3 regions of the Desulfovibrio sp. SGI.169 genome follow, and region 2 is predicted to be linked to each of the others. Evidence: riboswitches for the same ligand, from Rfam matches in the RefSeq annotation. Region 2 holds a riboswitch; each other region holds the start of a gene.

Region 1 (10,207 bases), on a different contig from region 2:
TGCATTCCGCGCCCGCCGGGCGGCGCTACGGACGCGCTCATGGCGCCATGAGCCGGACCGACAGCCTGTCGGTCCGCCTGATTCGTCTTCCTCTCTGGTATGGCTTGCCGCGCGCCGCACAGGAAAAGGTTGTCGAAACGCTGTCCACGGCATTGCGCCGCTGATTCCCATGTCACACGACAGCGCGCGCTTTTCCGCAACGGGGCAAGCTGCCCTGTGCGCCGGGCAAGAGGCCTGCCGGCTTCATCTGTGGAGGTGGAGGCTGCTGGTGGTGTTCGCCAGCACGATTTGCCCCAGAATGCTTTTTCTGGGTTCCTTCCCATACATGGACGAAGGTTTTTACGCGTACTGGGCTCAGTTCATCCATCAAAGTCTGGCCCAGGGGCGGGGGGCGCCCGACGCCGGGGGTTTCATGCTGTACCCTCTGCTGCTTTCCTGGTTGTGCGCCCTGCCGGGGAATGCGCTTATCTGGCTGCGTCTGGCGGATATGCTGGCGGCCGCCTGGGCCGGGTGGCTGTTCTGCCGCCTGCTGGAACGCGAAAGCGGCAGCGCGGTGGGGGGCATGCTGCTGGCGCTGGCCTTTCTCACGGCCATGAATGCGCCGGCGGTCATTCAGGCCGGCTTCAAGAACAGTATTTTTGCCGCGTACATTCCCCTGTTTCTGGCGCTGGATCAGGCGCGGGAGCAGAACCCGCGCAGCCCGCGCTGGTTCGTCGCGGGGGCGCTGACCGCCCTAGGCGTCTTGCTGCGCGAGCCTTTTGCCGTTTTCGCCGTGGCGGGCTCCGCGGCCGTCTGGTTGGGGCGCGGCCCCCGCGCTTTTTGGCGTTATGTCGCGGGCGGACTGTGCGGCGGGCTTCTGCTGCTAGCGCTGACGGTTTTGCTGCGTGGCGGCGTGACCGAGCTGATTCAGTCCTATATACAGGCCGGAGCCATTTTTGGGCCGGAAGCCGGGCGCACCTGGCACAAATTCGTCAGCAACGGGCAGGAGGCGTTGCGGGCATTCTGGCCTTTGCTGCTTCTGACAGTCGGCGCGGCAATATTGTTCTGGCGTCAAACGGCCAGGGGCGCGCGCGGGCGGGGGTGGTTCTGGCTGACGCTGGCGCTGCTGCCCTTGCTGGAGCCGTTGAGCAAAATCGGATTCGTTTACCACTTCGCGGTTGCTCTGCCGGGCTGCGCGGGCTTGTGCGCCCTCACCTGGGGCGGGGTTCTGCGCGTTTCTCCCCGTCTGCGACGGGGCGGCGCCGTCGCCTTGTGTCTGGCCTGGGGCGTTATGCTTGTGGCCTTGCCCGGGGCGGCGCAGGCGCGCATGACGCTGGACGTGTTGCGCGCCTTTCCTTCCCCCGTCTGGCCGGAGAGCTATATTCCAGAATCCAACACCCTGCTGGCCGGGCGCGCTGTCGGCAGGGTTTTGCCGCCCAATGGAAGCCTGAGCGTCAGCGGCTTCATGTATTTTCTCTATCCCGTGACAGGGGCGCTCCCTTCCAGCCCGGCCATGAGCGACCTGAGCCGTACGTTCATTCTGACGGGCTATGATCCGTCGCGTTTTGAGAGAGCATTGCGCGAGAATCCTCCTGATGTCCTGGTGATTGGCGAAACCCATGACGAGCATTCGGCTGTTTTTACAGAAGCATTGCATGATGCGGTCGAAAAGAGCGGCCTTTATGTCCGCGTGGCTGAAATTCCCATAGACAGGAAGAAAAATTACGGCTGGATCGGCTGCGCCGTCTACGCCAGGGCGGTTCCGCCACCGGCAGAGCGTATTGACAGGGCTTTGCCGCAGGGGACATAAGGCGGACAACGCAAGAAAATCAAGGAGAGCCCATGTCCGGTCGCGACCATCGCTTTATCCCCCGGCTCACGGACGAGCAGATCAGGCAGATTCAGCTGGACGGTCTGCGCTATACCCTGCGACAGGCCCGCAACTCGCCGCAGTATCGGGCGCGCTTGGACGCGTGCGGCGCGCGGGCCGAGGATATCCGCGGCCTGGACGATTTGCGTCTGCTGCCCACTGTGGATGTGGAAGACCTGCGCGAGGGCTATCCTCTGCCGCTGCTCTGCGTGCCGGAAAAAGAGGTGACGCGCATTCACGCTTCCAGCGGCACCACGGGCAAGCGCAAGATTCTGGCTTACAGCCGTGCCGACATCGAGACGTTCAGCCTTCAGATGGCCCGTTGCTACGAGCTGGCCGGGCTCACGGTGGAAGACCGCATGCAGGTGGCCACAGGCTACGGCCTGTGGACCGCCGGCGCGGGCTTTCAGCTGGGCAGCGAGCTGTTTGGCATGCTGACCATCCCCGTGGGGCCGGGCAACCTGGAAATGCACTTGCAGCTGCTCAGGGACATGGGCGCCACCTGCTTTGGCGCCACGGCCTCCATGGCCCTGCTGCTGGCCGAGGAAGTGGAGCGCGCCGGCCTGCGCGACCATATACGCCTGCGCAAAATGATCTGCGGGGCCGAGACGCGCAGCGAAAAGATGCGCCAGGCCATTGAGAGCAAGCTGGGCCTGGAAGGCAGCTACGACATCGCGGGTATGACTGAAATGTACGGGCCTGGCACGGCTATGGACTGCGACGCGCACGAGGGCCTGCACTACTGGGCGGATCTTTTCATCATTGAAGTGCTGAACCCGGACACTCTCCAGCCCGTGCCCGAAGGCGAAGTGGGTGAAATGGTGGTCACCAGTCTGCGCAAGGAGGCCGCGCCCCTGCTGCGCTACCGCACCCATGACCTGACCCGCCTGCTGCCGGGCCGCTGCTCCTGCGGCCTGAACATGCCCCGGCACGACCGCATTCTCGGCCGTTCGGACGACATGATCATCTACCGGGGCGTGAATATCTACCCCGGCCAGATCATGGAGGTCATCGGCCGCTTCCCCGAACTGGGCGGCGAATATCAGATCGAGCTGACCAGGGACGAGCGCTCTCTGGATCATCTGCTTCTGACTGTGGAGCGCGCCCAGGCGCGGCACGCCGGCGGCGACGAGGCTCTGGCCGGGGAGGTGGAGCGACGGCTGCACAAGGCCATCCTGGCGCGTATGGAGGTGCGGGTGGCCGATTACGCCAGCCTGCCGCGCACCTTCAGCAAGTCCAAGCGCATTGTGGACAGGCGCTGAGAGCGCGGCCGGACTTTACGGGCATGTCGCGCGCCGCTGTGAAAAAGGCCGTCCGCTTCTTTGGAAAAAAGCGAACGGCCCTTGCGGACGGCCCTTACCGCTTTTTGGGCTCCCTGGTCAGATCGTCCAGATTTTCCCTGGCGTGGGCCACAAAGACATGGCATACGCCGGGCAGTTCGCCCAGGCCCCTGAGGTTGACCTCCACCTGAAATCCGGCGGCCCTGAGCCTGGACGCCCAGGAGTCTTCCTCCGCCCCGGCCAGGTCATTGCGGGCGTGATCCCCGGCCACCACCATCAGGGGCTGCAGCCAGACTTTTCTGACCTTGCGGGCCTTAAGTTCGGCCAGCAGGTCGTCAAAGCCGCGCGCGCCTTCCACCGTGGCCATGAAGACCAGAGGGTCGCTTTCCTTAAACAGGGCCCGCGTGCCCTCAAAAACCAGATCCGCCCGTCCGTGGGCCTGACCGTGGGCCATGAGCGCCACGGCCTCGTCCCGCCGGCGTTTGTCCATGCCCGCCAGCACGGCCCTGGAAACGCCCTGGGCGTCCTGACGCGATTCCAGCAGGGGGCGCCCCAGATAAACGGCCTCAAAGCGACCGGGATGCTTTCGCAGGTCGAGCAGCACCGCCCGCTCCAGCGCCGTGAATTCCTCGCCGGCCATCACATGCAGGGACTGCACGCGCACCACTTTTACGCCCTCTCTGGCAAGCGCGGCCAGCCCGTCGCTGATGCCGCCCGCGGGCTGGCCCTGACTGGCCAGCTTGCGGCGGATGATCTGCGAGGTGTAGGCCCAGACCACGGGGCTGTTCGGAAATGCGGCCCTGAAGCTCGCGTCCACGGCCTTGAACGCGGGCAGGGCTTCGGGCACGCTGGTGCCGAAAGCCGCCAGCAGCACGCCTTCCTTGGGGGCCTTTTGCTCAGCCGCCTGGGCGGGCGCGGCCGCAAAAGCCAGCAGAAGCAGAAAAAGCGGCAAAAAGCGTGGAAATTTGCGCAGGGTACAAAACATGGCTGCCTCCTCAATCATGCGTTGAAAGGTGACGGGAGATGGCGGCGACGCGAGTGGCGTTCCGCCGGCGGGTATTCGGACTTGAGGGATATGGGGGCCGGCGTTCCGCGAAATTTCGGGACAACGGCCCCGCGCCTCGGCTTCGCCTTCACCGCGTGCACGGCTGGCTGTCGCGCCCGCCGAAAGCCTTTCGGGGGCGAAGAAGCTCTGTACCCTCTTACCGCAGCGCGACTGTTTCCGATTTGCACGGAATTCCCCGCTACAGACGGCAGAGGACAACAGGGCGCCGCAAAAGTCAAGCCGGCTGGGGCCGTTTTCAGGCGGGCCGCGTCACGGCGGGCGGCATCTTCGGCAATGTCGCGGCGGACAATTTTGCTTGTGCTTTTCCCGGCGCTCTGATAGTTTTTCCCACTCTCCCAGTGAGGGGAAATTATTTGGAGGCATGGCAGATGGCAGACAAGGAAACCGGGCACGACGAAATCAATTTCGAAAGCGCCCTCGAAAACTATCTCAATCCCGATTTTGGCGACCTTGAGGAAGGCTCCATCACCAAAGGCGAAATCGTCCGCGTGGATGACGACAACGTGCTGGTGGACGTGAATTTCAAGTCCGAGGGGCAGATCCCCGCGGCCGAATTTCGCGACCCCGCCGGCAACATGATCGTCAAGGTGGGCGACCGGGTGGACGTTTATGTGGTGCGCAAGAACGAAATGGACGGCACCATCACCCTCTCCTTTGAAAAGGCCAAGCGCATGCAGGTCTTCGACCAGCTTGAAGACGTGCAGGAAAACAACAGGGTCATCAAGGGCCACATCGTGCGCCGCATCAAGGGCGGCTATACGGTGGACATCGGCGGGGTGGAGGCGTTTTTGCCCGGTTCCCATGTGGATTTGCGGCCCGTGCCGGACATGGACGCCCTTGTCAATCAGGAATTTGAATTTCGCGTGCTCAAGATCAACCGCCGCCGCAGCAACGTCATCGTGTCCCGCCGCGTGCTGCTGGAAGAGGAGCGCGATTCCAAGCGGCAGGATTTGCTGCGCACCCTGGAAGAGGGCCAGATTGTCCAGGGCAAGGCCAAAAACATCACCGAATACGGCGTGTTCGTGGATCTCGGCGGCCTGGACGGTCTGCTGCACATCACGGACATGAGCTGGAAGCGCATCCGCCATCCCAAGGAAATGATCACCATGGGGCAGGAACTGACCCTCAAGGTGCTTTCCTTTGACCGTGAGAACAACAAGGTCTCCCTGGGCCTCAAGCAACTGGTGCCCGATCCCTGGCAGGATATTTCCGCCCGCTTCCCCGAGGGGGCCAAGTGTACCGGCAAGGTCACCAATCTGGTGGATTACGGCGCGTTTGTGGAGCTGGAACCCGGCGTGGAAGGTCTGGTGCACATTTCCGAAATGTCCTGGACGCGGAAGCTGCGCCATCCTTCCCAGATGGTGCACACCGGCGATGAGGTGGAAGTGGTCATCCTGGGCGTGGACGGCGAAAAGAAGCGCATCAGCCTGGGCATGAAACAGGTTCGCCCCAATCCGTGGGAGCTGGTGGCCGAGAGATATCCCGAAGGCACCATTCTTGAGGGCGTCATCAAGAACATCACCGAATTCGGCATGTTCATCGGCATTGAGGACGGCATTGACGGTCTCATTCATGTGTCGGACATCTCCTGGACCAAGAAGGTGCGGCATCCCAACGAGCTGTACAAGGTGGGCGACACCGTGCAGGCCAAGGTGCTCACCGTGGATCAGGAAAACGAAAAGTTCACCCTGGGCGTCAAGCAGCTGGTGGACGACCCCTGGGGCCATGTGCCGGATGCCTATCCCGTGGGCTGCACCGTCAAGGGCGTGGTGACCAACATCACCGACTTCGGCCTTTTTGTGGAAGTTGAAGAGGGCATCGAAGGTTTGGTGCATGTTTCCGAACTGTCCGGCAAAAAGGTCAAGACCCCGGCGGAAATTTATAAGGAAGGCCAGGAAATTCAGGCCAAGGTCATCCATGTCAGCGCCGAAGAGCGCCGCCTGGGCCTCTCCATCAAGCAGATCAAGGATGAGGAGGAACGCCGCAAGCCCAAGGAATTTCATGCCGGCCCGCAGGAGGCGGGGCAGAGCCTGGGCGATCTGCTCAAGCAGAAGTTTGAGGAAAGCGAAAACAGCTAGTGTTTACCCGCAAAAGTGGACACTCCAAAACCCTTGCGGGTTTTGCGGCGGCGTAGCCGCCGCGAGTGAGCGAAAAACCGCGTTAAGCAAAAAGGGCGTCCCTGCGGACGCCTTTTTTGCTCGCGTGGCTGTACTCGGCGGCGGCTTGGCGGCGTGACGCCGCGCCGTCAGAACTGGTACAGAAAGACCGGCGCGCGCCAGTCAACGCCGGCGGTGGCCGCAAGGGCCGAAATATCCAGGCCGAACCAGGATTTGAGGCTCGCCGTCAGCCAGGAGTCTTCCCTGGGCCGGGTCAGCAGCCTGCGGCTTGCGGGCACGCCGGTTTGCTCCGCCAGCCAGAGCAAGGCCGCGTCCTGACCGCCCAGCTCGTCTACCAGCCCCAGGCTCAGGGCCTCCCGACCGGTAAAAATCTTGCCGCTGGCCAGTCGCGCGGCCCGTTCGCGCGGCATCTTCCGACCGGAGGCCACGATGTCCACAAACTGTTCGTGCATGTCCTTGAGCACGCCTTCAAAATAGGCCCTGTCTTCGGGCGAGAGCGGGCGCAGGTAAGAGCCCGCATTCTTGTATGGCGCGGTGGTCAGGGTTTCCTGCCCCACACCGATTTTGCCCAGCAGGCCCTGAAGTTGCGGAATGTCCATGCGCACGCCGATGGAGCCGGTGACAGTGGAGGGGTTGGCGAAGATACGCCGTCCGGCCATGCTGACCATCAGCCCGCCTGAGGCGGCCATGGAACCCATGCTTGCCGCGACAGGGCGTTTTCGGGCCAGCCGGGCCAGCGCGTCGTACACTTCCTGCGAGGCGGCGGCCCCGCCGCCGGGGGAATCCACCCGCAGCAGCACGCCCTTCACATGGGGGTCATGCTCGATTTTGCGAATCCAGGCCAGGGTGGGGGCCACGTCCATGATGGGGCCGCGCAGCGCAACCAGGGCCAGGCGGTCGCCGCCGCCGAACGCCGCCTGGCCGCTCTCACCGCAGAGAAAGGCCGCGGCGGCGGCCAGTATCAGGGCCGGCGCCAGCAACCAGAAGATGAAGGGATGCCGCTTGCGGAAAGGGCGGCGCAGCAGGCTTTGCCAGACGGAGGCCGGTATCCGGGCCAGGGGGCATGCCGCGGCGCAGGCAACGGCCTGAGGAATGCCGTTTCCGGCGGGCTGGTCGTTCCGGGCCGCCGGCTCTGTCGTATCGGGGGTTAAGGCAAAATTTTCGTTGTTCATCCCTATGGATTAGCACGACGCGGGCATGGAGAAAAGAGCGCCCGGCCGCCCTTTACCGCATGGCTTCGGGCCAGCGCTCGGCGGCCATTTCACGCAGCTTGTACTTCTGAATCTTGCCGCTGGCGGTAAGAGGAAAAGACTCCACCACGGCCACATAGCGGGGAATCTTGAACCAGGCGATCTTGCCCCGGCAGTGGTCGCGCACATCCTCCGGCAGCAGGTCCGCGCCGGGCCGGGGTATGACGAAAGCCCCCACCTCTTCGCCGTATTTGCGGCTGGGCACGGCCACCACCTGCACATCCAGCACGCTGTCCATCTGAAGCAGAAATTCCTCCACCTCGCGCGGATAGACATTTTCGCCGCCCCGGATGATCATGTCCTTGATGCGGCCTGTGACGCGCAGATAGCCGCGCTCGTCCATGACGCCGAGGTCGCCGGAATGCAGCCAGCCATCCGGGCTGATGGCCCTGGCCGTGTCTTCGGGCATTTTGTAGTAGCCCTTCATGACGTTGTAGCCCCGGCAGAGAATCTCGCCCACCTGACCGCGCGGCAGTTCCTCGCAGGTGTCGGGGTCGCCCACGCGCACTTCAATGCCCGGCATGGCGCAACCCACGGTTTCGCACCGCAGAGTGAGGGGATCGCGCACGTCCGACTGGGTCATCACCGGCGACGCCTCGGTGAGACCGTAGCAGATGGTGATCTCTTTCATGTACATTTCTTCCACCACCCGGCGCATGAGCGGCTCAGGGCAGACCGAACCGGCCATGATGCCCGTGCGCAGGCTGGAAACGTCGAAACGCCTGAAAAGCTTGTGCTCCAGCTCGGCCAGAAACATGGTGGGCACGCCGTAGAGCGCGGTGCAGCGTTCGCTGGCCACGGCATCCAGCACTTTCAGGGGGTTGTAGCTCTCCAGAATAACCATGGTGGTTCCGTGGTTGACGCAGGCCGAAACTCCCAGCACGCAGCCGTAACAGTGAAAAAGGGGCACCGGCAGGCAAAGCCTGTCCCGCTCCGTAAAGCCCTGGTGGCGTCCGATCCAGTAGCCGTTGAGGCCCACGCCCACATGGGTCAGCATGACGCCGCGCGGAAAGCCCGTGGTGCCCGAGGTGTACTGCATGTTGATTTCATCCCAGGGGTCCAGGGAATCCTGACGGGCCTGGTAGGCCGCGTCGTCCACCATGACGGACATGGCCAGAATTTCCGGCACGGAATACATGCCGCGGTGCTTTTCCGCGCCCAGAAAGCAGACGCGCTTCAGGTGCGGCAGCCCGGCGCAGCGCAGTTCGCCGCGCCCGTGGGTGCGCAATTCGGGCACGAGCGCGTAGATGGTGGCGAGATAATCATGGTCGCGCAGGCTGTCGATGAGAAAGATGTTTTCGCATTCCGACTGTTGCAGCAGATAGCGCAACTCATGTTCGCGGTAATTGGTGTTTACCGTGAGCAGCACGGCGCCAATCTTGGCCGTGGCGAATTGCAGGGCCACCCAGTAGGGCACATTGGTGGCCCAGACCGCCACTTTTTCGCCCTTTTGCACGCCCAGGGCCATGAGGCCCCTGGCGAACTGATCCACCACATCCGCAAACTGGCGCCAGGTCTGGCGATAGTTGCGGTCTGCGTAGACGATGGCCTCCCTGTCGGGAAAACGGGCCACGGTATGGTCGAGAATCTGCCCCAGGGTCCACTCGCGCAGTTCAAACTGCGCCTGCCGCTCGCGTACTTTTTCGTCCATGTCTTAATTCCGTCCGTGGGATGGCAACCGGCCTGCGCGCGTGGAGAGGGCTACGGATTGTACGCCACGGCCATGATCTCCACCGGCTCGTCGCCGGCGGCGCCCACGAAATGGGGCACAATGGAATTGTAATAGATGGTGTCCCCGGCTTTGAGCACATGGCTTTCCCGCCCGTAGATCACCAGCAGTTCGCCCTTGAGCACCAGAATGAATTCCTCCCCCTGGTGGGACGAGGTTTTGCGCTCCACCGCGGGGTCCGGAAAAATTTTGATGTGAAAAGGCTCCATGTTGCGGTCGTTCTTGCCCTTGCCCAAAGCGTGATACACATAAGAGGGCTGGGGCATGCGGCCGGTGTGCAGGGCCTGGTCGGCCTCCGCGCTGTCGTCAATGCGCGCGATGATCGGATCGCGGGTGTACTGGTCGTCCAGAAAGGTGCCCAGGCGCACCCCCAGAGCGCGGGCCACTTTTTGCAGGGGGCCGATGCTGGGATAAATCGCGCCGTTTTCCAGCTTTTCCAGAAATTCCACGCTCAGACTGGTGGTTCGGGACAGACTTTCCAGATCCATGTCGCGTTCCTCACGGAAAGAACGAATCCGGGTGCCGATATGATATTCCGCGGGCATGGGCGCTCCTTCTCGCCGCCGTGACGGCGGGAATAAACAAGAAACCGCTGACGCGCTCTGTGAATAAATCAGCTCCCCAAAAGGGGTTGCCTCCTGGGAGAAGACACATCAAGCCGTTCTGAGCGGGAAAGGCGAATTTCCCGCTTACAGCTTGGGAGAGCCTTGCGAAGCAAGAGCGCGGAAATTTTTTACGCCGCGCTTTCTTAAATGAACCGTCTATAGCGCAAAAGAGTGCAGAAAAGTCAGGCCGTCGTCAAGAGCGCGTCCTCATGCGAGTTTTGTCACGCATACGCCCGGGCGCGCGCCTTCCCCCGCCGTTCGCTTCGCTGCGGGTGGAGAGCGAAATGTTGTTTCGCGTCGGCAAGGTGAAA
Region 2 (10,207 bases):
GCAGGAACTGCTGGAAATCATGACCTACGCCCAGGGGCATGTCTATTCCACGCTCTACCTTTGCTGGGCGGCCCAGGCCGCCCTGTACCACTTCTACGGGGCGCCCAAGTACATTCTGCCGGCCAAGATATCGGGCATATTCCGCCATGAGGTGCTGCACCCGGAGTGCCGCCTGTTCCGGGGTTTTGACGATGAATTTCTGGCCCCGCACTCGCGTCACACCGAAGTGCGCGCCGAGGATGTGCTCAAGGCGGCCAACCTGCGCATTCTGGCGCGATCCGCCGAGGCCGGGCTGACCCTGGTGGAGAGCCTGGATCACAGCCAGGTGTTCATGACCGGCCATCTGGAATATGACCGCGGCACGCTGGACGCCGAATACCGGCGCGACCTGGCCAAAGGGCTGAACCCCGCGATGCCCCGGCACTATTACCCCGGCGACAATTCCTCGGCCATGCCGCTGATGACCTGGCGGGCGCACGCCCATCTGTTCTACAGCAACTGGCTCAACTATTACGTTTATCAGGAAACTCCCTTCAGTCTTACGGCCATCTCCCGACGGCGCGAGCCGCAAGAGAGATAATCTGCCGGGCTCCTGCCCCGGCGCAATGAGGTGCTGTTTATGCGTTTTTCCACCAGAACCCGCTACGGTTTGCGTTTTCTGCTGCGGCTGGCGGCCCAGCCCAGGGACAGTCTGCTGCAACTGGGCCAGGTGGCCCGTGAGGAAAACATCTCCTCCGGCTATCTGGAACAGATTGTCCGGGCCTTGAAGCCTCTGCATATCTTGCGCGCCGTGCGCGGTTCGGGCGGCGGCTACGCGCTGGCCAAGGCCCCGTCCGAAATCAATATGGAAGACGTTTTTTTGCATCTGGAGGGTGAAATAGCGCCGGTGCGCTGTCTGACCAAGGGGCGACCCTGCCAGCGTGAGGGCCAGTGCTCCACGCGCGGCTTCTGGAAAGAACTGGACAGCCACATTCGTGGTTTTTTGCACCAGCGCACCCTTCAGGAAATCATAGAATCTGAAAAGCGTTCCGCTTCAGGAGGCAATCATGTGGAATTATAGCGAAGCCGTGCATGATCATTTTCTGCACCCGCACAACGCCGGCCCTCTGGCCGACGCCAACGCCGTGGGCGAAGTGGGCAGCCTGGCCTGCGGCGACGCCCTCAAGCTCTATCTGAAAATCAGCGCTGACGGCGTCATCGAAAAGGCCGGCTTTGAGACCTTCGGCTGCGCCAGCGCCATCGCTTCCAGCTCCGTGCTCACCGACATGATCAAGGGCATGAAGGTGGACGACGCGCTCAAGCTGACCAACAAGGACATTGCCAACGCCCTGGGCGGCCTGCCCAAGCAGAAGATGCACTGTTCCGTCATGGGTCAGGAAGCCCTGGAGGCGGCCATCCGCCAGTGGAAAGGCGAACCGCCCGTGCCCCACGCCCACGAAGAGGGCAAGCTGGTGTGCAAATGCTTCGGCGTCACGGACGCCCAGATTATCCGCGCCATCCGCGAAAACAATCTGAAAACCGTGGAAGAGGTCACCAACTACACCAAGGCCGGCGGCGCGTGTGGCGAATGCCTGAACGAGATTTCAGAGATTCTCGCCGCCGAGCTCAAGCAGAAGCCGCTGACCGAGCTGAGGCCCGAGCCGCGCATGACCAATGTGCAGCGCATGCAGCAGGTGCTCAAGACCATTGACGAGGAAATTCGGCCCCAGCTCGCGGCCGACGGCGGCGACATAGAACTGGTGGATGTGGACGGCAAGCGGGTGACCGTTTCCCTGCGCGGGCGCTGTTCGCGGTGCCGCTCCAGCGAGGTGACCATCCGCAATCTGGTGGAGCGTCTGTTGCGCGAACATGTGGAGTCCGACATCGTGGTGGAGGAGGCGTAAACCATGAAAACCATCTATCTCGACAATAACGCCACCACAGCCGTGGCCCCGGAAGTGCTCGCGGCCATGCTGCCCTATCTGGGCGAACTGTACGGCAACCCCTCCAGCATGCACAGCTTCGGCGGCCAGGTGGGCGAAGCCGTGGACACGGCCCGCGAGCGCATGGCCGCCCTGCTGGGCGCGCATCCAGATGAGATTATTTTTACCTCTTGCGGCTCGGAAAGCGACAATACGGCCATCTGGTCCGCCATCCAGACCCAGCCGGAAAAGCGTCACCTGATCACCACCCGCGTGGAGCATCCGGCGGTGCTCAATGTGGTTCAGTACTGGGAGCGCCAAGGCTATCATGTGACCCTGCTCGGCGTGGACGGCAAAGGCCGCCTGGATATGGACGAATACGCCGCGGCCCTGTCCGACGACACGGCGCTGGTGTCCATCATGTTCGCCAACAACGAGGTGGGCGACATCTATCCCATCCAGACCATGGCTGAAATGGCCAGGGAACGCGGCGTGCTCTTTCATACCGACGCGGTGCAGGCCGTGGGCAAAACGCCCATCGACCTGCGCCATCTGCCGGTGGACATGCTGTCCCTGTCCGGTCACAAGATTCACGCGCCCAAGGGCATCGGCGTGCTCTATGTGCGCAAGGGCGTGCGCTTCCGTCCGTTCATGCGCGGCGGCCATCAGGAACGTGGCCGGCGGGCGGGCACGGAAAACGTGCCCTATATTGTGGGGCTGGGCATGGCCGCCCAACTGGCCAGCGAACACATGCAGGAAGAACGCGTCAATGTGGCCCGGCTGCGCGACAAGCTGGAAAACGGCCTGCTGGAACGCATTCCTGACTGTATGGTCAACGGCGACATGGAAAACCGCCTGCCCAACACCAGCAATATCGCATTCAAGAATGTGGAGGGCGAGGCCATCCTGCTGATGCTCGACCGCCTGGGCGTCTGCGCCAGCTCCGGTTCGGCCTGCACTTCAGGCAGTCTCGAGCCTTCGCATGTGCTCAGGGCCATGGGTCTGCCCTTCAACTACGCCCATGGCTCGGTGCGCCTTTCTCTCTCCCGTTACACCACGGAAGAGGATGTGGAGTATGTGATTGAAAACTTCCCCGGCGTCATTGAAACCCTGCGGGCCATTTCACCCTTCAAGAACTAGGGCTAGCGTCTGCTTGCAAAAGTAGACGCAACAAAACCCGCAAGGGTTTTGCGGCGGCGTAGCCGCCGTGAGTGAGCGAAAACCACGTTTTTTCGCGAACGATCCTGCAAAAATTCCGCGCAGAATCTTTGCGATTAGACACTGGCTGGACGGCCCGCTTCCCGACGCCGGAGGGCATTGCCTCTCCGGCGTTTTTTATGCCTTTGCGGCGGCCAGCGCGCGCCGCTGCTTTCTGTCCAGCAGGCGCTGATTGGAACTGCCCCGGAAAGGCAATTCCAAATCCCGCAATGCCTCCACATACGGCCCGTCGACAAGCAGATCGGTCAGTTCCAGCAGGCGGGCCGCGTCCGGTTCAGCGCCGCGTTCTGTCCGCGCCAGCAGAGCCTCATAGGTATAGCCGGTATAGGTGATCACATCGCCGCCCCTGGCGCGGACTTTCTCGGCCACGGCACAGAGCGCCCCGGCCTGGAGAAAGGGCTCGCCGCCGGAAAACGTGACGCCGTCCAAAAGCGGATTTTCGTCGTATTGCGCGAGAATTTCTTCCACATGGCGGACAAAACCGCCCTCCGGGTCGTGCGTTTCTGGATTATGGCAGCCCTTGCAGCCGTGTGGACAGCCCTGGGTAAAAAGCACAAGGCGCAGGCCCGGCCCATCCACAATGGATTCTTCCACAATGCCGGACAAACGCAGGCGCGCCCGCTCCGGCATTGCGGAAACAAGGTCGCGTTCAGGCATGCCGAACCCGGTCGTGCTCCTCCGCGCGCTTGGCGTTGTTGAAGCGATCCAGGGTGCCCACCAGATAGCCGGTAATCCGGCGGATGCGCTCAAAGCCCACACCCTGGCCCACCATTTTCTGTTTCAGTTTCGTCTCCTCAAACAGACGCGATTCCATCAGCATTGCCGTAGTCTCCTTTTCAGTCTCAACACAGATGAATATCAGAAACGCTTACAGCGTTCGCGGCCTTGCCTCGCAAGACCGTCCGCAAAGCGCAAACGGGAAAACCCGCTTTTTCCCGTTCAATGCGCGGGTTGGCGTGCCTTGTTCCACTCTCTGACAGCAGAAGTGTTTTCCGTGTATGAAGAAGCCGCCGCGCCCCGTCCGCTCATTCCCATTTAGGGGTCTGGGGAAATTTTCTGCGCAGTTCCCGCAGCTTTTCCAGACTCACCCCCTCGCCCTCGCGGCGGCCGCAACGCGGGCAGACATCGCCGATGACGCCCGTATAGCCGCAGATGGGGTCACGATCCAGGGGGTGATTGATGGAGCCGTAGCCCACGCCCTGGTCATGCATGTAACGGATGATCCGCTCAAAGGCCTGAAGATTTCTGCAGGTGTCGCCGTCCAGCTCCACATAAGTGATGTGCCCGGCATTGGTCATGGCATGGTAGGGCGCTTCCAGCTGAATTTTTTTAAAAGCCTTGATGGGATAGTAGACCGGCACATGGAAAGAATTGGTGTAGTAGTCGCGGTCCGTGACGCCGGCAATGCTGCCGTAGCGCTCACGGTCCAGCGCCACGAAGCGTCCGCTCAGGCTTTCCGCCGGGGTGGCGATAAGCGAGAAATTCAGGCCGGTCTTTTTCGCCTCTTCATCGGCGCGGCGGCGCATGTGCCCGACAATTTCCAGGCCCAGCTTCTGCGCCTCCCCGCTCTCGCCGTGGTGCGCGCCCAGCAGGGCCTTGAGCGTCTCGGCCAGGCCGATAAAGCCCACGGTCAGGGTGCCGTGCTTGAGCACCTCGCCGATGCTGTCATCCCAGTCCAGCTTGCCGGAATCCAGCCAGATGCCGTTGCCCATGAGGAAGGGATAATTGCGCACCTTTTTGGCGCTCTGAATTTTGAGCCGGTGCAGCAACTGGCGGAACACCAGATCAATCTTGTCATCCAGCAGGGCGTAAAATTTTTCCACATCGCCCCGCGCCTCCAGACCCAGGCGCGGCAGGTTCACGGAGGTGAAGCTCAGATTTCCGCGTCCGCAGGTCACCTGGCGTTCCGGGTCATGCACGTTGCCCAGCACGCGCGTGCGGCAGCCCATATAGGCCACTTCACTGTTGTAGTCGCCGCTCTTGTAATACTGGAGGTTGAACGGCGCATCAATGAAGCTGAAATTGGGGAAAAGACGCTTGGCCGAAGTTTCCATGGCCAGTTTGAACAAATCGTAATTGGGATCGCCGGGGTTGTAGTTGACCCCTTCCTTGACCTTGAAAATCTGCACCGGAAAAATGGAGGTTTCGCCGTTGCCCAGGCCAGCCTGGGTGGCATGGAGCAGGTTTTTCACCACCATGCGGCCCTCGACGGAAACATCCGTGCCATAATTGATGGAGCTGAACGGCACCTGTGCTCCTGCCCTGGAATTCATGGTGTTCAGATTGTGAATCAGGGCTTCCATAGCCTGATACACGCGGCGGTCTGTATTGCCCAGAGCTTCCTCCGCGGCATAGGCATGGGCGCGTCCGGCCAGCTCCCGCCACTCCGCGGGCGCGCGCTCGTCCAGTGCGCGGGCCAGAGCCTCCGCCCCGGCCCGGTCTATGGCGACGGTCGGGCGCAGGCCGGCGGCCTTCAGCAGTTCCTCCGTCAGCGTTGCGGCCGAGGCGGCGTCCAGGCCGCCCGCGATGCGCAGGCAGGCGCAGAAAGCCTTGCGGTATTCCTTGGCGTAGGTTTTGGCCACGCCGGGCGCCATGGCAAAATCAAAATGCGGCACGCTCTGGCCGCCGTGCATTTCATTCTGGTTGGCCTGAATGGCGATGCAGGCCAGGGCTGAATAGCTTTCAATGGAATTGGGCTCGCGCAGATAGCCATGCCCGGTGGAAAAACCGTTTTTGAACAGCGGGATCAGGTCGATCTGGCAGCAGGTTTCCGTGAGCATGTAGAAATCTTTGTCATGAATGTGAATATCGCCGTTGGCATGCGCGGCCGAGGCGTCCTTGGGCAGAATGTAGTTGTCGATAAAAAACTTGGACCCCTCGGAACCGTATTTGAGCATGGTGCCCATTGCCGTGTCGCCGTCGATATTGGCGTTTTCCCGCTTGATGTCCTCCCGGATGGCCGGGGAGTACGTCAGCTTTTTGTAAATGTCCATGAGATAGGATTCCGCGTTGCGTATCTTGGCGTGCTCGGCGCGGTAGAGAATATACGCCTTGGCGGTTTTGGCGTAATCGTACTGAATCAGGCTTTCCTCCACCACATCCTGAATTTCTTCCACATGGCGGAGGTTGCGTTCTTCCAGCTTTTTGCAGACTTTTTCCGTGACGAAGAGCAGATCGGTGGGGGACATGTCCTCGCCGCCCACGGCCTGATTGGCCTTGGTGATGGCGTTGAGAATCTTGACGGAATCAAAGGGCGCGGACGCGCCGTCCCGTTTAATGATGGTGGCGGGCATGAAATACTCCGGGCATGGGGGCTGGTACGGTAAAAATACCTCCCCCAAAGAGGAGGGCGGAGGAGGAGTCTGATCCTCATTGTCGGATCTGTCGGCAAAAGCCCCGTTGCCGATGATCCATCCTCGGAAACGATGTGCGAAAGCAGGTCTTCCGGCTTGCCGGCTCGCTTTTCGGCCTTCCCGGCACAAGTCCAGTGGCGCGCGGGGAAAAGCGGCATCAGTTCGGCGTACGGCGGCGGGTCCGCTCCCGATTTGAACGGGATTCCCTATGAAGCCCCGAAGGGCGCTTCCGCGAGTCTAGAAATAGTCAAAACACTCCCCTTCTGTCAATGAGGGGCGCAAAAAAAGCCTTCCTTGCTTTGTAGCAACATATTGAAATATAATGTATTTTTTATCACGCGAGCACAACCCGGCAAATTCCCTCATTAAAAAATACGCCATGCTTTTTGCTTGTCGGTAGAAGGGGAGATTTTTCCGCAGGGCATTTCATGCGCGAAATGCCCTGATGCGGGCTGAATCCGAAGCATGCTCAGCTTGAAAGGGGTCTGCCGACCAAGCGTGAGCTGCCGGCAGACCCCTTTCAAGCTGAAACTATCTGGAAGTCATTTCGCAATTCGGCCAAGAGCCGGATTATGGAGCGCATTCGTCCCAAAATGCGGTTTTTGGCTCAGTTACGGCGTTTTTCACGCCGCGCCGGGCTCCCGCCCGGCGGAAGTCATTTCATGCGAACCGTGGACTGACTTCTAATTCAGGGCGTCTTTGAGCATTTTGCCGGGACGGAACTTGACCATCTTGCAGGCGGGGATGGTCAGGGTGGCGCCGGTGCGCGGGTTGCGGCCCTGGCGGGCGTTGCGGCTTTCCACGGCGAAAGTGCCGAAGCCGGTGAGGGTCAGTTTGGCTTCCTTGCACAGCGCATCTTCCACGGACGCCAGAAAAGCGTTGAGCGCGCGTTCGGCGGCGGCCTTGGTCAGATTGGCCTTGGCGGCAATTTTTTCAACCAGATCAGCTTTAGTCATCATATCCTCCTGAAGATTTGCCAAAAGATATCACACGCCAGATTTCCCGGTATCCGCCCGCAAAGGCGCGCGGCAGGCCCGTGGCGCGAACTCTCGATACAATAGCGTTATGGCGGCGGGCTTAACTCAACCTTTTTGGGTTCGGCTTGTCAAGATTTGGCGGCAAAAAAGCGGCAAGACGCCGAAAATCCTCCTTGCTCAGAGCTTCCGGCCGCAGATGGGAAGCCAGCCCCGTCTGTTCCAGAGCCGCTTCCAGCTTCGGCAGGCCCGTGGCGCGAACTCTCGATACAATAGCGTTATGGCGGCGGGCTTAACTCAACCTTTTTTGGTTCGGCTTGTCAAGATTTGGCGGCAAAAAAGCGGCAAGACGCCGAAAATCCTCCTTGCTCAGAGCTTCCGGCCGCAGATGGGAAGCCAGCCCCGTCTGTTCCAGAGCCGCTTCCAGCTTCGGCAGACCCGCGCGGCGAAAGATGCCGCCCAACTGTTTGCGGCGCTGTTGAAAGCAAATTCGCAGCAGGCGGGACAGGGCGTCGGGCCGGTCGGGCAGAGAGTGGGCCGGCAGCGGCTCAAAGGACAGCACGGCGGAATCCACTTTGGGCGGCGGACTGAACGCGCCGGGCCCCACCACAAATTCCAGGCGCGGCCGGGTGTAGCTTTGCACCCAGACCGAGAGCGCGCCGTAATGACCGCTGCCGGGCGCGGCGGCCAGCCGTTGCCCCACTTCCTTCTGAACCATGAACACGGCCCGGCTCAGGCCCCTGGATCGGGAGACAATGTCCCAGATCAGGGGCGAGGCCACATTGTAGGGCAGGTTGCCGATGATTTTCCAGGGGCGCTCCGGTTCGATGCGTCTCCAGTCAAAGCGCAGGGCGTCGGTCAGCACGGCCTGGGTGCGCGGCCCGGCCATGCGTTGCCGCTCGGCCGCCCAATGGCGGTCTTTTTCCAGCAGCAGCAGGCAGGCGTGCGGCCCGCCCTCCAGTGCCCTGGTCAGCGCGCCGGGGCCGGGGCCGATTTCCAGCACGCGATCCTCAGGCCGGGGCAGCAGCAGGGCGGCGATGCGCGCGCAAATCTCTTCCCGGCGCAGAAAGTGCTGCCCCAGGCTTTTCTTGGCGCGCGGCGCGGGCAGGCTGTTTTTCAGAGATGCGGGCATGGGCCTCAGGGCAGGTCAAAGCGGTCAAAGGCCAGCATCAGCCCGGCCCGGCCCTGCGTGGCCGAGCGCAAGGACGTGGAAAAGCCGAACAGGCGGCGCAGAGGCGCCGTGCCGCGCAGCAGCTTGCGTCCGGCATGGTCCTCCAGGTCTTCCACCTTGCCGCCGGCGGTGTTGAACAGGCTGATGGCCGGCCCCAGAAAGTCGTCGGGCACATTGATTTCCACTTTCATGATGGGTTCCAGAGCCACGGGCGCGGCCCTGGCCAGAGCCTCGCGCAAAGCCTGGCCGGCGGCCATGTGGCAGCCCGGCGCTGTGGTCAGGCCCTCGCGCCGCTCCACACTGGTCAGGGTCACGGCCACATCCGCCACCGGCCAGCCGGTCAGCCCGCCGCTTTGCAGACCGTCGCGCACGCCATCCAGCGCGGCCTGAAGCAGGTGCGGGGGCAGAAGCTTGCGGGCCTCTTGCGGGTCCGCGGGCAGAAAGTCGCCCACATTCACCTGATTGCCCGCATGCCGGGGCAGGGGCGTCACACGCAGGGAGACGGCGCCCTGGTGGCGCTCCTTGCCCAGCTCCCTGTCAAAAAGGGCCTCGGCCCCGGCCTCTTTGCGCACCGTCTCGCGCAGCACCACCTGCGGCTGACCGGCGCGCGGGCTGATGCCGTATTCACGGCGCATGCGCTCCAGCAGCACATCCAGGTGCAGTTCTCCCATGCCGGAAAGCATGCGCGTGCCCGAATCGTCATCCAGGCTGACCTGAATGGTGGGGTCTTCCTCCACATAGCGGGCCAGAGCTTCGTCCAGGGTTTTGCCCTCATCGGCGTTGCGCGGTTCCAGAGCCAGGGTGAGCACTGGCGCGTACGCCTCGATGGATTCCAGCGCAAGCTCGCGGCCCCGCGCGGTATAGGTTTCGCCGGTATGAGCCGCGCGCAGGCCCACCACAGCCGCTATTTCTCCAGCCGAGGCCGATTCGAGCTGTTCGCGGCGGTCGGCGTGCAGGCGGAAGATGCGGCCCACGCGGTCGTCGCTTCTTTGCGCCACGTTGCGCAGAGAGTCGCCCTCCTTGATCCTCCCGGCGTAAAGGCGCAAAAAGGACAGTTTGCGCCCGTTTTCCACCAGCACCTTGAAAACCAGGGCCACGGGCGGCGCTTCCGGATCCGGCTTGACCGTTTCTTCCCGTCCTTCGGCGTCGCGCCCCACGGGCGCGGCCACATCCAGAGGCGAAGGCAGATAGTCGCAGACCGCGTCCAGCACGGGCTGCACGCCCATGTTGCGCAGGGCCGAACCGCAGAGCACGGGCGTCAGCGCGCGGGAAAGCGTGGCCCGGCGCAGGGCGGCGCGAATGTCCTCCTGACTGAAAGAGCCGTCCATCCAGAGTTCCAGAAAGGTATCGTCGGCTTCGGCCAGCTTTTCCAGCAGGGTATCGCGCCAGGGCGCGGCCAGAGCGGCTTCGCGCGGGCTGAAAGGCACGCGCAGCACGGTGCGCCCCTGATCCGCCGGGTCAAAGGTCAGGCTTTCGCAGCTGATCAGATCCAGCACGCCGGAAAATGCCTCGCCCTGATCCAGGGGGGCGGTCACGGCCACGGCGTTGGCCTGGAGGCGACGGCGCATGGCCTCCAGCACGGCCCCGAAG
Region 3 (10,207 bases), on a different contig from region 2:
AAACCCTTGCGGGTTTTGCGGCGTCCACTTTTGCAAGCAGACACAGCTGCCGAGGCGAAGTTGACGGGGCTGCCCTAAATATTCACCACGCCGCTTCCAGAGGGCTTGTCGGCCCCCGCGCCGGGATGGCTCTTGCCCTTGTTTCCGCTGTCTCCGGCCGCGCCCTCCGCCGGCGACGCGGCAGCGTCCGCGGCGTAGGCTCTGGCCGTATTTTCCAGAATGGCCTGCCCCACCACCAGCCAGGCGTCACCCTTTTTGCGCAGGGCCAGCCAGCTGGTCATCCGGGTGGGCGTGGTCACTTTGGCCACCGCCGCCGTATCGCTCAGCTCAGTCACCTGAGCCTTTCTCAGCGCTTCAGTCTCCCAGGGGCAGTCCGGACTTTGCGCCTCGCGACACCGGGCCGCCAGTTCGCCGGTGCTTACGCCACGGGTGTACTGGCCCCGCAGGCTGTTTTCCATATTCAGCACGCTGCCCAGCAGATCATCCATGCCGCCCAGCCCCAGCATACGGCCCAGAGAGTCCAGGGAACTCAGGGCCTGATCCTCACGGGTCAGATTTTTGATCTGGTTGGTCGCGAACGTCTTCATGTCCAACTGGGCCAGGAAAGCCGCGCTGTCGTTTTTGTCCAGAGCATCGGCCAGCCTGTTCAGGGCTTTCTGCGGGCCGGAGGTGAAACAGGCTGCAAGCAAAGTCGTCAACAGGGCCGCCGCCAGAAGCAGGGGAGACGACCGACGCCATCTATTCATGATAATATCCTTTTGTCATGCGCCCGGGCGCGGTTATTCCGTTTCATCCGGAAAAACCATAACGCGCGGCCCGGCATAATGCAAAGCCCTGAAAACGGCGGCTGTCGCCCCGCCGGACGGGGCTTTTTTTCCGCGCGGCCTTCTGCTACAGGTAGGCAAGTTTCGCGGGGCGTCGCCCCGCAAGCGACGCCAGGAGGCATTTATGAAAGTGATCATCATGTGCGGCGGCAAAGGCACGCGCCTGCGCGAGGAAACCTCGGTCAAACCCAAGCCTATGGTGGAAATCGGCGGACGGCCCGTGCTCTGGCACATCATGTCCATTTACGCCCGCTTCGGCTTCAAGGATTTCATCCTGCCCCTGGGATACAAGGGCGAGGTCATCAAACAATATTTTCACGACTACAACATCCGCAACACGGACTTCACCGTGGAGCTCAAAAGCGGAGCCATAACCGCCCACCCGGGCCATATCGAAGACTGGCGGGTGACCCTCTGCGACACCGGGCAGGAAACCCTCAAGGGCGGCCGCATCAAACGCGTGGCCAGACATATCGACAGCGACCGCTTCATGGTCACCTACGGCGACGGCGTGGCGGATATTGATCTGAACAACCTGCTGGCATTCCACAAACAGGCCGGCGCCATCGGCACCTTCACCGGGGTGCGCATGCCTTCGCGCTTCGGCGCGGTGCGCACGGACGCGGCGGGCAAAATACTCTCCTGGGAGGAAAAGCCCGTGCTCAACGAATACATCAACTGCGGCTTTTTCGTCTTTGAACGCCGCTTTCTGGACTATCTGAGCGAGGACGAAAGCTGCGACCTGGAAAAGGAGCCCCTGCAGCGACTGGCCGCCGAGGGTCAGCTCTCCATGTATCCGCATCCCGGGCAATGGCAGTGCATGGATACCCTGCGCGACTCCCTGAAGCTGAATGAACTCTGGAACAGCGGTCGGGCCTTCTGGGCGTAGCGCGGGCCGGCTCTTTGCCGCGCGTCCGGGATAACAATTCCGTTTTTTTACGAGCAAGGATCAATCATGTTTGCCAACGCATATCAAGGACGCCGGGTCTTCGTCACCGGGCACACGGGTTTCAAGGGTTCCTGGCTGGCGGCCTGGCTCACGCGGCTGGGAGCGACAGTGTGCGGCTTTTCCAACGGCATTCCCACAGAGCCGTCGCATTTCGCGGCCATGAATCTGGGCGCGCATCTGGAAGACATGCGCGGCGACATACGCGACCGGCAGGCCATGATTGACGCCGTCCGGCGCTTCAGGCCGGAGGTGATTTTTCATCTGGCGGCCCAGGCCCTGGTGCGCAAGTCTTATGAAGACCCGGCCGGCACCTTTGAAGCCAATATGCTCGGCACCATGAACATGCTGGAAGCCGTGCGCGCCTGCCCCTCGGTACGGGCGGTGGTCATGATCACCTCGGACAAGTGCTACCGCAATGACGAATGGGTCTGGGGCTACCGCGAAACCGACCACCTGGGCGGTGTCGACCCCTATTCCGCCTCCAAGGGCTGCGCGGAAATCATCGCCCATTCCTATTTTCAGAGCTTTTTCAGGGAAGGGCCGGCCTGCGCCACCGTGCGCGCGGGCAATGTGATCGGCGGCGGCGACTGGGCCCTGGACCGCATCGTGCCCGACTGCGCGCGGGCCTGGGCCGAGGGCCGGGCCGTGCGGATACGCAGCCCGTGGGCCACGCGGCCCTGGCAGCTTGTGCTGGAACCGCTTTCCGGCTATCTCTGGCTGGGCGCGCGTCTGCTGGGCGACGACAAGGCCGGCGGCGCGACCCCCGGCCTGCCCTTTGACCCGCGCGGGCAGGCCTACAACTTCGGCCCGGCGGCGGATGTCAACAATACAGTGGCCGAGGTGGCGGCGGCCCTGGCCCGCCACTGGCCCGGCTTTGAGCATCAAGCGGACGAAGCCGGCCAGGCGGGCATGAAGGAATGCACCCTGCTCAAGCTCTGCTGCGACAAGGCCCTGGCCCATCTGGGCTGGAAGGCCACCCTCGGCTTTGACGAGACCATCCGCTATACCGCCGAGTGGTATCATCGCTTCTACCGGGGCCGGGACGGCCACACCCCGCCGGACATGCTGGATTTCACCCTGGGGCAGATCGCCGCCTACACCAACGCCGCCGAGCAGCGCGGCCAGATATGGACGCGCTGATGAACGCGCGCGCTCAGGAGCATGCGGCCGCGGACGCCGCCGCGCGGGATGTGGGCATTGCCGGCGCGCTCTTCCAGCCCCTGGCGGTGATTCCCGCGCCGGGCGGGCCAGTGCTGCGCATGCTGCGGCCTCAGTCGCCGCTGCTGCCCGATTTTGCAGGCGGTTTCGGCGAAATCTATTTTTCGGAAGTGCTGCCCGGCGCGGTGAAGGCCTGGAAGCGCCACCGCCGCCAGACCCAGCTTTTTGCCGTGCCGCGCGGCCTGCTCGCCATTGTGCTGTATGACGACCGGCCCGCGTCGCCCACATGCGGCGCGCTCTGCGAACTGGCGCTGGGCAGGCCGGAGCACTACGGCCTGCTGCGCATCCCGCCGGGGGTCTGGTACGGCTTCACGGCGCTGGGCGAGGAAACGGCCCTGATTTGCAACTGCGCGGACATTCCCCACGACCCGGCGGAAGGCGAACGCCGCCCGCCTGACGACGCGGGCATTCCCTATCGCTGGAAGCATGCCTGAAGCCGCCGTTACTCCGGCTTCATCGTCGGCTTTCGGCTTAAAATCAGCGACATATAGGGCGGTGTGCCGCCCGCGCCGCCCAGACCGTCCATACCGCGCCGAATGTCTTCCCCCGGCTGCTCCACACGGCTGGCCAGCAGGCTGTCCGCCTGGCGGCCCGTGGCCCGCAGGGCCTCGCAAATGGCGGGGAAATTCCGATAGGCCTTGAGAACCACCGCCGTGTCCGCGCCGCCCAGTTCCGCCGCCAGGCTCTCCCGTCCGTTGATGCCGGGCAGAACGCGCAGGCTCTCGCCGCCCTCGCAGAGCACGGTGGCCGTGCGCGCGGCGGCGGCCTGAAAAGAGGTGACGCCCGGCACAATCTCCACCGGCAGATGGGGCGCCATTTCCCGCAGGGTACGCAGCAGATAGCCGAACGTGCTGTAAATGAGCGGATCGCCAATGGTCAAAAAAGCCGCGTTTTCACCGCCCTCCAGCACCTCGCGGGCGGCCTGGGCGGCCTTGAGCCATGCCGCCCGCAAGACGCCGGCATCACGGGTCATGGGAAATTCCAGCCGCAGCAAACGCGCGTCAGGCCGCAGATGGGGGCGGGCCGTATCCAGAGCGGCGGAATAGTCATTGCGCGGCGAAGCCGCCGCCAGAATCACATCCACCGCGCGCAGCACGTTGACGGCGCGCAGGGTCAGCAGGTCGGACGCGCCGGGGCCCACGCCCACGCCATACAGAGTTCCGTTCATTGCTTTTCTCGCTCATCCGAGGGGTGTAACCATTTTTCCAGTTCTTCCGCCGCTTCCACCGAGGCGGGGCCGGGGCGGGCGAAGCGGCTCTCGTCCACCACCAGCACACGGCCCGCGCGCACGGCGCGCAAAGCCCGGTAATGGGCGCGCCCGGTCAGGGGTTGCGGGTCGGGATTCATGGGGCCTTTCTGAATCAGGTAGGCGTCCGGGTTTGCGCGAATCAAAGCCTCTTCATTGAAGCGCGCCAGCTTCTTGTCGTCATCGACCACGTTTTCACCGCCCGCCGCAACGATAATTTCATTCACAATGCTGCCCCGTCCGGCGGCCAGCAGGTTGGGATAACGCGCTTCATAAAAAACGCGCGGCGGCTTTCTGCCCGCGTTGCGCGCCCGCAACGCCGCCAGGCGCGCGCTCCAGTTCCGCAGCAGCCCGGCGGCCTGCCGCTCCCGGCCCGTGAGCCTTCCCAGCTTCTCCAGCACGGCAAACATCTTCTCGAAGGAATCCATCTCAAAGGTCAGCACATTGACGCCCAGCCCGCGCAGGGCCTCGGTCTGCAACAGGGCCTCGCGCCGTCCCGCGAGCTGAAGCACGATATCCGGCCTGCGGGCCACGATCAGTTCCACATTGGGCCGCATGTGCGTTCCGACGGCGGGCAGCCCGGCCAGTTCCGGCAGGCGCGCGTCGGCCACGGTGCGCGCCGCCAGCAGCTCGCGCGCGTCCAGGGCCAGCAGCAGTTCGCTGAAAGCGCCGTACAGGGCGATAACCCGCGTGGCGGGTTTGTCCAGCCGCACGGTGACGCCCGTATCGTCCGTCACCTCAATGGGCGGGGCGGCCTCAACCCGCCCCCCCGCCAGCAGGGCCAGACCCAGAAGCAGGGGCAGAAGCAAGGCCGCTCCACGGGCCGGACGCGCGATCCGGCAATGCCTGGGGCAAGCCCCAGCGGGGATGCGGAAAAACGCGGATGGGCGTGTCGTACAGGGCACTGAGATTCTCCTCGGTAAAAATCGCGGACGCGGGGCCGTCAAAAAGCACGCGTCCGTTTTTCAGGCCGATCAGCCGGGTGGCGTACAGAGAGGCCAGATTGCAATCGTGCATGACCATGAACAGGCAGGCCCCGGCGGCCCGGCGGCGCTCCAGCAGGTCAAACAGCTCCACCATGCGGGCCAGATCCAGCCCGGCGGCCAGTTCGTCCAGCAGCAGCAGGGGACTCTCCTGGGCCAGAGCCCGCGCCAGCAGCACCCGCTGCAATTCCCCGCCGGACAGTTCGTCCACGCGCCGCCCCGCCAGACCGGCGGCCCCGGTGGCGGCCAAAGCGCGTTCCGCGGCCTCATAATCCCGCCGCCCGTAGCCGCCCAGCCAGGAAAGATACGGATAGCGCCCCAGCAGCACCATTCGCCGCGCGCTCAGGCCGGGCGGGCATTCCGCGCGCTGCGGCACCACGGCGGCCAGCCGGGCGCGCTCGCGCGGGCGCAGACGCTCCACAGCCCTGCCGGCCAGCCATACGCCGCCGCTCAGGGGTCGCAACACGCCGGAAACGCAACGCAGCAGCGTCGTCTTGCCGCTGCCGTTGGGGCCAAGCAGGGCCACGCTTTCGCCGCCGCGCGCCTTCAGGCTTATGCCGCGCAGCACGGGCCGCCCGCCATAGCCCGCCGCCAGATCGCGCACATTCAGCAACGCTTTCCCTGACAAACGCCGTTTGCCGGACATCAGCGCCTCCGCACCAGCAGGGCAAAAAAGGGCCCGCCCAGCAGGGCCGTAACCACGCCCACCGGCAGCTCCTGACCGCCGTCCAGCACGCTGCGGGCCAGCACGTCTGCCCAGACAAGCAGCACGCCGCCGCCGAAAAAAGCGCCTGTCAGCAGGGGGCCGTGCCCCGGCCCCAGCAAGAGCCGCAGCACATGCGGCACAACCAGCCCCACAAAGCCGATCACCCCGGCCACGGCCACGCAACCCGCCGTCATGCAACTGGCCCCGGCCAAAAGCCAGAAGCGCGCCCGGCCCACATTGAGCCCCAGTTGCGCGGCCTGTTCGTCACCCAGCGAAAGCACGTCAAGAGCGCGCCAGCCCAGGCCCACAGCCAGCAAACCCGGCGCGGACGCGCCCAGCAGCAGGGGCAGGCTGTCCCAGCCCCGTCCCTGCAAAGAGCCCAGAATCCAGAATACGATGCTGGTCACGGACTCTTCGTTGAGCGCCTTGACCAGCGCCACCAGGGCCCCCAGAAAAGCGGCCACGGCAATGCCCGCCAGAATCACGCTTTCGCGGCCGAAATCTCCCCGCCCCCGTCCCAGCCACAGCGCGCCGCACAGGGCCAGCAGGGCGCCGCACAGGGCGGCCGGGGCCACCAGTCCGGCCTGGGAGAGCCCGAACGCGGCGGCCAGGCCGCCGCCCAGAGCGATGGCCATACTCGCCCCGCAGGCCGCGCCCGCGGAAATGCCCAGCGTGAAGGGATCGGCCAGGGGGTTGCGCAGCACGCCCTGAAGGGCCGCGCCCGCCACAGCCAGCGCCCCGCCGCACAAAGCCGCCAGACAGACCCGCGCCAGACGAATTTTTTCCACCACCAGCAGGCGGGCGGTCTCCACCGGCGCGTCGCTCAGGCCCAGACTGACGGCCAGCGCCCGAAAGACCTCGCCCGCGTCCAGCGGATACGGCCCCGGCAGGCAGGCCAGAGGCAGAGAAGCGAACCAGAGCGCGGCCAGCCCCGCCAGCGCGAGACGCGGAGAGCGTGATTCGGGCGACCCGGAAAAAGCGAAAACGACGTTTGCGGGCATATGCTGCGGGGCTTGCGCGGACAAAAAAAGCCTCTTCCATACTGGAAGAGGCCCGTATTTCCTCTGCCTGACCGGCAAAAACCCGTTGCCGGAGACGTTGCCGCGCCTGGAGCATCCGAAGCGCGGACATCTGGAACAACGGCAGGTCTTCCGGCTTGATCCCCTTGCCCCGGCCTTCCCGTTTCCAGTGGCGCGAGATGGGGCGTGGTTAATGGATCTCACGGCGGCGGGTCCGCTCCCGTTTCGCACGGGATTCCCTTTTCAAGCCGGCGCGCCGCTGCGGCGTCCCGGCTGCCGTTTCCACAAGGCACATTAGGCGCGGCGAAGTGCTCTGTCAATGCGGCTCGGCCGCGATCCAGATCAGGCTGGCCTGACGACCGGACCTTTTCTCCCGACGGTAAGAAAAAAACTGGTCGGGATTGGAGGCCGTGCAGAGATCCAGGCCGAAAATCTGGCATTCCGGCAGGCCCGCCTGCCGCAACTGATGGCGGGTCAGGCCCCAGAGGTTCATGGTTCGCGTCTGCGGGTCAAACCAGGGGCGAAAGGCATCCCCCCATTCCCGCTCAAAATTGACAAACTCCGCCCGTGCCGGGCCAAGGCTGGGGCCGCGCACGGCCAGCAGATCGCGGGCCTTGAGATTATAGCGCGCACAGAAACGGGCCACGCCCGTGCCCGGAAAATCGCAGCGGTTGCCCCGCCAGCCCGCGTGCAGGGCCGCCACATAGCGACCGCTTTTGTGCGCCAGCAGAATGGGCTGACAGTCCGCTGTCTTGATCAGCAGGCCCAGGCCGGGCCGGGAGGTGGCCATGCCGTCGCCCTCCGCAACGGGGCGGGCCTGGCAAGGCACGCTTTCCGGCTCAAAGAGCAGCGCGTCGCCATGCACCTGATTGAGTTCCGCCCAGGCCGTGAGGCCGCGCGTCCGCAGGGCCGCCAGCATGTCACGGCGATTGTCCGCCACGCGGCCCGCATCGTCCCCCGCGCTGAAGGAAATGTTGCCGCCGTCGTAAGCGTCGCGGTATCCGCCGTCAGGCATGGCGGCGCGCGCCTGAAAGGCGCAAGCGACATTTTCCAGACCGGGAAACTGAAAGGGAATGTACTTTACAGGCACAGGAATTGCTCTTCCGTGCAGAGATAGCGCACGCGCTGGTCCCACTGTTCGAGGGGCAGGTTTCTGATGATCTGGAAGGCGAAACACAGGCCCACGCGCGGGCAGGCCGGCATATTGTCCAGAAAGCGGTCATAATAGCCGCCGCCAAAGCCCAGGCGGCCGCCGCGCCGGTCAAAGGCCAGCCCCGGCAGCACCAGCAGATCCGGCCTGAAGCTCATGCCCGCCTCTTCCGGGCCCAGACCGGGCAAGCCGTCCTCCGGCTCACGCAGGCCGAAGGGGCCGGGCCGCAGTTGCCCCGGCCCCGCGCAGGCCACAAACTCCATACGCCCCGGCTCCCGGGGCCGGACACGCGGCAGCCAGACCGCGCGGCCGCTTTTCCAGGCCGCATCCAGCAGGCTGTCTGTGGACAATTCGCCCTTCAGCGCCACATAGAGCGCCACGGAACGCGCGTTGCGCCAGCAGGGGGCATCCATCAGACGTCGCTGCGCCTCCAGGCTGCGCGCCCGCGCCAGGCCCGGCGGTTGGTCGAGACGCAGCCTGCGCATGCGCTCACGCAGGGCTGTCTTGCGCGCCGCGACGGATGCGCCCTTTTCCATGGTGGGCAAAGCTGATGCGGTTTGTGCGGGATGCATGGCGGGCCTTTCCATCCGTGGCGAGTTATGGCAGGATTGCGTAACGATTTTTATAACAAAGGATGGGACGCCATGCCAAGTGCCGATACGCGGGATTACCTCTGGATCGCCGTGGGCGACATTCACGACGAGCCCGCCTGCTTCGGGCGGATTCCGGAACTGGCCCAGGCTGACGGCATCATCGTCACCGGCGACCTGACCATCACCGGCGGCGTCAAGCAGGCCGAACTGGTCATGGAGGCCCTGCGCGCCCGCGGCCTGCCGGTCTGGGCCCAGATCGGCAATATGGATCGGCCCGAAGTGGACGCATGGCTCAGCGAGCGGGGCTGGAATCTGCATACCATCACCCGTGAGCTGACGCCGGATACGGCCATTTTTGGCGTGGGGGCCTCCACCTTCACGCCTTTCGGCACGCCCAGCGAATTTCCCGAATCCGCATTCGCGGCCTGGCTGGACGCCTGCTGGCAACGCGCCCGGCGCTATCCGCACACGGTGCTGGTATCCCACAATCCGCCCAAGGATACGGCCTGCGACATCATACCCGGCGACATCCATGTGGGTTCCACGGCGGTGCGCGAATTTCTGGAGGAAGCCCAGCCCGACATCTGTCTGTGCGGTCATATCCATGAGGCCAGGGCCGTGGATCGCGTGGGGCGCACCGTGGTGGTCAACCCCGGCGCGCTGGCCCAGGGCGGTTATGTGGTGCTGCGCTCCAACTCGGGCCGCCTGTCCGCGGAACTGCGTGTGCTTGAACGTCGCTGACGCCGCCAGCGCGACCTCTTTTCGCCGCGTGTTCGCGCGGCGGGCGGGACGGGCTGCGCGGCTTCTTGCATATTTCCGCAAAAGACGTATCTTGTAAAAACAAGGTTCGGCATGCCCGCGGCAAATGCGCGCCCGCGACGGCGCTGCTGCCGCGCTGTCTCAACGAGGCCCGGCTGGCCGATCCACGAATTTTTTGCGGCGCTGTTTTTCAGGCTGCCGCCAGAAGGATTTTCATGACCACTGACCAGGATTTTTCCGTGGCCGCGTCCCACGCCACGGATGGCGCAAGCCAGGACGCATCTTCCGTATCTTCCGCTTCCACAGGCCCCGCCGCCTCTGGCGAGGCCCCGGCGGAAGCCCCCGCTCCCAAACGCCGCGCATCCTCCCGCAGCTCCAGAAAGCCCGCCGTCCAAAACGGCGAGGCGGCGACAACGCCCGCTGCCGATGCCCCCCCGGAAAGCCCCGCGAACGCTCCCGCGCGCAAAGCGCGCGGCGGCGGACGCGCGGCGGCCAAAAGCGCGGAAGGCGGCGAGGAAAGCGCGGCCCCAAGACCGCGCGCGCCGAAACGGGCTGCGGGCAAAAGCCGCGCGGCCAGGGTCGAGGCAGAAAGCGGCCCCACGGCCCCGGCGGAATCCGGGCCGAATGACGTTGAGGCCGCACCGGCAAGCGCCGCCAGGCCCGCTCCCGGTCGCGCCCGCAGCGCCACGCGAGCCACCACGCGCAGCCCGCGCGCCCAGAAAGCCGCTACGCCCGCAACCTCCGCACAAGGCGACGCCGC

What was found. Region 2 has a riboswitch for cobalamin ahead of ACQRA4_RS03970 (anaerobic ribonucleoside triphosphate reductase). Riboswitches for the same ligand answer to the same signal wherever they lie in the genome.
Region 1: linked by a shared signal. The riboswitch ahead of ACQRA4_RS00230 (sirohydrochlorin cobaltochelatase) and the one ahead of ACQRA4_RS03970 (anaerobic ribonucleoside triphosphate reductase) in region 2 are both predicted to bind cobalamin.
Region 3: linked by a shared signal. The riboswitch ahead of ACQRA4_RS12645 (FecCD family ABC transporter permease) and the one ahead of ACQRA4_RS03970 (anaerobic ribonucleoside triphosphate reductase) in region 2 are both predicted to bind cobalamin.

What each region holds. Positions count from the first base shown of each region.
Region 1 is NZ_JBNPLS010000001.1:49,959-60,165, reverse strand. It holds gene rffA (dTDP-4-amino-4,6-dideoxygalactose transaminase) at 1-164, shown strand, start outside; gene ACQRA4_RS00240 (hypothetical protein) at 170-1,789, shown strand; gene ACQRA4_RS00235 (phenylacetate--CoA ligase family protein) at 1,822-3,111, shown strand; gene ACQRA4_RS00230 (sirohydrochlorin cobaltochelatase) at 3,206-4,114, opposite strand; cobalamin riboswitch at 4,164-4,396, opposite strand; gene ACQRA4_RS00225 (30S ribosomal protein S1) at 4,564-6,273, shown strand; gene sppA (signal peptide peptidase SppA) at 6,441-7,484, opposite strand; gene ACQRA4_RS00215 (AMP-binding protein) at 7,537-9,213, opposite strand; gene ACQRA4_RS00210 (helix-turn-helix domain-containing protein) at 9,264-9,836, opposite strand.
Region 2 is NZ_JBNPLS010000005.1:30,473-40,679, reverse strand. It holds gene metA (homoserine O-acetyltransferase MetA) at 1-580, shown strand, start outside; gene ACQRA4_RS03995 (RrF2 family transcriptional regulator) at 620-1,060, shown strand; gene nifU (Fe-S cluster assembly protein NifU) at 1,047-1,883, shown strand; gene nifS (cysteine desulfurase NifS) at 1,887-3,041, shown strand; gene nrdG (anaerobic ribonucleoside-triphosphate reductase activating protein) at 3,237-3,776, opposite strand; gene nrdD (anaerobic ribonucleoside-triphosphate reductase) at 3,769-3,939, opposite strand; gene ACQRA4_RS03970 (anaerobic ribonucleoside triphosphate reductase) at 4,145-6,412, opposite strand; cobalamin riboswitch at 6,537-6,718, opposite strand; gene ACQRA4_RS03965 (HU family DNA-binding protein) at 7,156-7,428, opposite strand; gene rsmA (16S rRNA (adenine(1518)-N(6)/adenine(1519)-N(6))-dimethyltransferase RsmA) at 7,739-8,578, opposite strand; gene fusA (elongation factor G) at 8,584-10,207, opposite strand, start outside.
Region 3 is NZ_JBNPLS010000039.1:7,593-17,799, reverse strand. It holds gene ACQRA4_RS12680 (hypothetical protein) at 75-746, opposite strand; gene rfbF (glucose-1-phosphate cytidylyltransferase) at 949-1,713, shown strand; gene rfbG (CDP-glucose 4,6-dehydratase) at 1,780-2,913, shown strand; gene ACQRA4_RS12665 (dTDP-4-dehydrorhamnose 3,5-epimerase family protein) at 2,913-3,425, shown strand; gene cobI (precorrin-2 C(20)-methyltransferase) at 3,434-4,159, opposite strand; gene ACQRA4_RS12655 (ABC transporter substrate-binding protein) at 4,156-5,046, opposite strand; gene ACQRA4_RS12650 (ABC transporter ATP-binding protein) at 4,994-5,866, opposite strand; gene ACQRA4_RS12645 (FecCD family ABC transporter permease) at 5,866-6,927, opposite strand; cobalamin riboswitch at 7,051-7,241, opposite strand; gene ACQRA4_RS12640 (polyphenol oxidase family protein) at 7,262-8,035, opposite strand; gene ACQRA4_RS12635 (5-formyltetrahydrofolate cyclo-ligase) at 8,026-8,667, opposite strand; gene ACQRA4_RS12630 (metallophosphoesterase) at 8,740-9,429, shown strand; gene ACQRA4_RS12625 (Rne/Rng family ribonuclease) at 9,663-10,207, shown strand, end outside.